Asticcacaulis excentricus CB 48: one gene and its partner. The protein of the gene in region 1 interacts with the protein of each later gene in a pairwise test. Links are inferred from orthologs where the notes say so. Each region holds a gene or a part of one and is shown on either strand. Other genes may lie near its edges.

Region 1 (2,968 bases):
ATACCGCTACGCGCGGCCTCGGCAATGGCGGCTTCCAGACTGGCGAACGGGCTTTTTTTCAGAGCCTCTCGGTTGCGCTGACGACGCTCGATAAATTGCAACGCCTTACGCGCCAGCGGATCGCTCCACCCCTCCTTGGCGGCCATAGCGAACACATCGCCGGCGGAATCCTGCATGACTTCGCGGTTGACGGCAAAGCGGCTCAGGATGACGCGACGCACATCGGCATCGGCCCACCAGAACATCACATAGGCTGAACTGGGGCGCAGTTCCAGCCGCCGGATCAGATGCGGTACCAGTCGCGGTGCGTCCTGACTGAGCGACACGGCCGCCTCGATCGCGCCCTGCGACAGGGTGGAGGTGCGGTTCTTTAATAACTGTTCGACCGTAGCAATATCGCCGGTGTCGGTCAGAGCTTCGGCCACTACAGGCCCGATATATTTACGCGTCGCCAGAAGGCGACAGTGGGTAGGTGTACCGCGGCGAATGCAATAGAGAAGATCGGTTTCAGCCAGCGAATCGCAATCCTCGATCAGAAAGCGGGCGACCTCGGGCTCATCGGTAATCAGCAGGCGTACCAGCGTATGCGGGACTTCGCTCAGCTTGCTGAGGCGACGCGCCACGCGCAGACGCTCGCCCTTTTGCGCTTCGCGCAGCATTTCGACCAGCAGGTCCGCGGTAACCGCGCGCTCAAAAGCATTGACCCGCGTTTCAGGCAAACAGACCACATCGGCAAGCCGTTTCAGCAGGGTCTGACGCGCCGGAAAGACCTGTTCGGCGGCCTTATCGGCATGCGCACCGCCAACGATCAGGCCGTCATCAACGGACATTTCGTCTTCTGGGCCTAAGGCTTCCGGATCAGGGGACGTACTCATAGCCGGCACTATGCCTAGCGAGATATTAAAAGAGGCTAAAAGGACAATCCCCCGAAAGCGGATGCCTCCGGGGGATTATTTTGCCGCGTCATCGAATTTCGGCGACGCCAGATCAGGGGATGAACTTGAACCTAGAGACCATCAAACAGAGCGGTCGAAAGGTAACGTTCGGCAAATGACGGGATGATGACCACGATGGTCTTGCCCGCATAGGCGTCCTGCGCCGCCAGTCGGAAGGCCGCCTTTAGCGCCGCGCCCGATGAAATGCCGACGGGCAGACCTTCGAGTTGCGCCGCTTGTCGCGCGGTGGCGAACGCGTCATCGTTTGACACTTTCTCGACCTTGTCGATAACACCTTTGTCCAGAATGCCCGGCACAAAACCTGCGCCGATGCCCTGAATCTTGTGCGGTCCTGGCTCACCGCCCGACAGGACCGGCGAGGCTTCGGGCTCAATCGCGACAACCTCAACCGAAGCCTTCTTTTCTTTCAGCACCTGACCGATGCCGGTGATCGAGCCGCCCGTGCCGACGCCTGAAATCAGCACATCGACCGCGCCGTCAGTATCGTTCCAGATTTCCTCGGCTGTCGAAATACGGTGGATTTGCGGGTTGGCTGCGTTTTCGAACTGCTGCGGCATGACGGCGCCCGGCGTGGCGGCGACCAGTTCCTGCGCGCGGTTGACGGCCCCGCGCATCCCCTTTTCGGCAGGGGTCAGCTCCAGGCGCGCTCCAAGCAGCGCCAGCATCTTGCGGCGTTCCAGCGACATGGACTCTGGCATGACGAGGATCAGTTCGTAGCCCTTTTGTGCGGCGACAAAAGCGAGAGCGATGCCGGTATTGCCTGAGGTCGGCTCGATGATGACGCCACCGGGCTTCAGTTGACCCGTCGCTTCCAGCGCTTCGATCATGGCCACGCCGATACGGTCCTTGACCGAGGCCAGCGGGTTGAAGAACTCCAGCTTGGCCAAAACCGTGGCCTTCGCCCCGTATTCGGCCGACAGACGCGGCAACTTGACCAGCGGCGTATCGCCGATCGTGTCGAGAATGGATTCAAACACCTTGCCGCGGCCTTTGCGGGCATAACGCGGGGCCGTCGATTGTGGTTGCGTATCGGGCATGAAAAACCTCCAGAACGGTTTTAGAGATGAGGCGTGGCGTCCCGCATGGGCTGACCGGCGCAATGAGCAGGCACGTAATCTAAATTGTCCAGCCCTACAGAAGATGGGATCGCCTGACCAGAGGCGCGAGGTCGCACCGCCATTCGTCATGCGAATTTTACGGATTATAGCCGCAAGGGTGTTTCCTGATAAGGCAAATCACCTCACACATGGCGCGATCAGAACTAAACTACCTACCCCGATCCCAACGCAGAGACTTTAAAGACCATGGATGACCTTTCGCTGGCGACACCTGAACAGGGTTCCGAAACCGAAGCTCAGGCAAAGGTCGCACCCCTGCCCAATCCGCACGAACTGGCGACGCAACTAGTGGCTAAACTGTGCCACGATTTCATTTCGCCTACCGGAGCCATCATCTCCGGCCTCGACCTGCTAAGCGACCCGTCGGCGCAGGATATGCGCGACGATGCGGTCAACCTGATCCAGGCCTCGGCGACCAAGCTGGTTACGCTGGTCCACTTTGCCCGTGTGGCGTTCGGCGCGGCGACCTCAGCCGAAGCCTTTTCGGCCAAAGAGCTGAACAAGATCCTGTCTGACGTCTTTTCGACCATGCGTGCCACGCTCGATTTCGACGTGGCCGATGAGGTCGTGTTTGAAAAGCCGGCGGCGCGTGCCCTGATGAATCTCGGCTACATTGCCGGTAATGCCTTGCCCACCGGCGGCACGGCGACCCTTCGTCGCGAAGAGACCGATGAGGCCATCACTTTGACGGCGCAATCCAATGGCCCGCGCGCACGCCTGAAACCCGAAGCGGTTGAGGGCCTGAACGGTCAGCCCCTGTCGGACGGCCTGAGCGGGCAATGGATACAACCCTTCTGGCTGCACAGCGTCGTGCAGGAAGCCGGGGGCACGCTTCGGGTCACTCTGGATCCTGATTCACTCGGGATTAAGATCGTTCTACCAAAAAAATAACAA
Region 2 (2,825 bases), 1.3 Mb from region 1 along the record:
CCTACGTAAGCTGCCGCAGACGGGCGCGGTCCTGTTTACCATCGGCATCCACCTGACGCCGCTGGAGACGATTGAGGCCCACCCGGAACGCGAACGCCTCACCGGAGGCCTGATCCGTCAGATCGAAGCCCTCGATGAGGCGCAACGCGAGTATAAAGGATTGAGCACCGAGCGTGAGCGGTTGCTGAGCCGCCTCAGGGGCCCCTTCACCCACTAAAGGAAATTACAGGTCTTCCTTGAGTATGGCCATTTCGAACATATACGAGCCTTCTTCGTCCTCGTCGACATAGACGACGCCGACAAAGTCTTCGCCGATATAGACTTCGGCGGAGTCCTTCTGCTTGCGTGCGCGGACCTCAAGGCCCTTGGTGCCGAAGGTCTGGGTCAGGTAGGCTTGCACCTTGGTGATTTCTGCAGGCGTCATGTTTTTTCTCTTGAATGGCTGGTCCCTGAACGATGCGATCAAAGCACGATTTCATCGGGGCCGGGATAAATTGTGTGTGTCTGTGTACCCGCGAACGCCGCCAGAGGCAAACACCAAGGCGCAAGCGTCAACATCGAAATGGCTAGGCGCGCAACCCTAGACGCTGACCCGCTGCGCTCAAAAGGGCTTTGGAATAGATTTTGTGGAAACCCAAAAGCGCATGGAACCCGAAACCCAACCATACCTTTCCATTAGGATATATGCGCTCAGGAACAATAACGCTGCCGAACCAGAGCCGTGTACCGCCGGGTAGGGCCTGGCAACTCAGCCACGAACGCGTTTTGGACAGAAAATCACACATCAGTATCTGATCGGGCTCGCGGGCCTCAACCGTCCACGCGGCAAACCGCAGGCTCTCCCGACACGCCAAAGCCCTCGCCTGCGAGTCAGTCGACGGTTTAGCCACCAGCAAGGCCAGCACCAGGCGTTCGCATTTGAACAGCGGCGTTGTGTAAAACGCCTCAATGTAATCGTTCAAAGTGACGCCAATAGGAAGATCGAGATAATAGGCATCCGTGTAAGCCCCACGCTGACGATATGCCTGCACTTGCGATCGTTCAGGGGGTTCCGCCGTAAAGACCCGACCTCTCATATTTCTGCTATCAAATTACGTAGTCGTAGATCACATCTGACAACGTCTGGTCCATGGACCTGGCCGGATCAGGGCAGGTCTGGCAATTGACCAGTCGCGCCGGAACGCCTGCCGCCGTGCAATGCGCCGGCACGGGCTTTAAGACCACCGAACCGGCAGCGATTTTGGCAAATTCACCGATCTCGATATTGCCGAGGACCTTAGCCCCGGCCCCCAGCAACACGCCGCGGCCGATCTTGGGGTGGCGATCGCCCTGTTCAGAGCCCGTGCCGCCCAACGTCACGCCGTGCAGCATCGACACCTCATCGCCCACCACCGCCGTTTCACCGATAACGATGCCGGTGCCGTGGTCCATCAGTACGCCCTTGCCGACCTTGGCCGCCGGGTGAATGTCGATTTGGAACAGCTCTGACACGCGGCTTTGTAGCAGGTGTGCCATGGTAAAGCGCCCGTCCTGCCACAGACGGTGCGCGATGCGATAGACTTGCAGGCTCAGGAAACCTTTGAAGAACATGAAGGTCTGCAGATAGCCCTTGGCCGCCGGGTCGCGCTCATAGACGGCCTGAAGATCGGCCTCTGCCGCCTCGACCAGGCCACTGTCGGCCTTAAGATAACGCTGCACCATCTCGCGCACGGTCATGCCGCGCAGGGTGTCGTCGGCCAGCTTGCGCGCCATGTGATAGGACAAGGCCGAGGCCAGATCGTCGTGCGACAGGATGGTCGAATGCAGAAGCGAGGCCAGCCCCGGCTCGGACGCCACAACGTCAGAGGCTTCCTGACGCAGAGTCAGCCAGATCGGCTTGTCCTGCGGTGTAATCACCTCAAACGGTTGCGCCATCTGCTTCACCCTTTGCCTCACAAAATCTTAGCCGACAGCGACGCATCCAGCGCCCCTGTGACAGCCATATGGTACACCCTAAGTACCGCCGCAACGGTTAAGGAGTCGCGTATCTGCCCTTTTATAACAGCTTCGAGTACGTCTTTGAAGGGAACCCGCACGATCTCAAGGTTTTCCGTCTCGTCCCATTCGGTTTCGCCCGGCGTCAGACCGGTGGCCAGGTAGATGATCCCTACCTCGTCGGACACTGAATTGCTGAGGTCAAGGCGCAGGATTTCAACAAGGGAGGCCGCCTCCAAGCCGGTTTCTTCGCGCAGTTCGCGCCGGGCGCCCTCCATAGGGTCTTCGTGATGCGGGACGCCACCTTCGGGGATTTCCCAGCTCCAGGCATCAAAGGCGTAGCGCATCTGACCCACCAGCGTGACGGTGCCGTCCTCGTGCAGTGGTACCATGCCCATTGCCCGGTTGCGGAAGCGCACCATACCATATTGCGCGACGCAGCCAGTCGGGGCGATCGGTTCGGACAACTCGACCTCGATCCACGGCGACGAATGGATGACTCGGGCATTGCGCTGCTGCCAGCGGGCGCGCTTCGCATTGCGATCTTCGGAATCCCAGGGCGGCAGGCTGGCTGTGGTCATGTCTATTCATCCGGTTGCGTCTGTCCAAGCGCCATAGCATGTCCTATATGCGTTGAATCTGATTTTTTGCGCCGGACACCGCCATGACCGAAAAAGCCGATATCCGCCACCTGGACCTCGCTCCCATCCCTTTTGGCACGCCGCTGCCCGCGAAAGTGTCGGCGCAAACACTGGAATTGTTGCTGACGCGCCGCTCTGCCCCGGCCCCTACGCTCGGACTGCCTGCCCCCTCCGAAGACGAGATGGAGGTGTTGCTGAAAATCGGCTTCC

The links.
Region 2: the proteins of cysK (region 1) and cysE interact in binary tests that used the Escherichia coli proteins (3 or more experiments, as listed by UniProt). The link is inferred for Asticcacaulis excentricus CB 48 from one-to-one orthologs.

The regions. Positions count from the first base shown.
Region 1 is NC_014816.1:654,151-657,118, reverse strand. It holds cysK (cysteine synthase A), read right to left. Parts: upstream 1,994-2,968; coding sequence 1,007-1,993; downstream 1-1,006. Other genes in the region: chpT (histidine phosphotransferase ChpT), read left to right, coding at 2,261-2,965; ASTEX_RS03060 (DUF2336 domain-containing protein), read right to left, coding at 1-875.
Region 2 is NC_014816.1:1,958,692-1,961,516, forward strand. It holds cysE (serine O-acetyltransferase), read right to left. Parts: upstream 1,915-2,825; coding sequence 1,087-1,914; downstream 1-1,086. Other genes in the region: ASTEX_RS09095 (heme-dependent oxidative N-demethylase family protein), read left to right, coding at 1-217; ASTEX_RS09100 (DUF3126 family protein), read right to left, coding at 224-424; ASTEX_RS09105 (hypothetical protein), read right to left, coding at 567-1,031; ASTEX_RS09115 (NUDIX domain-containing protein), read right to left, coding at 1,932-2,555; ASTEX_RS09120 (nitroreductase family protein), read left to right, coding at 2,639-2,825.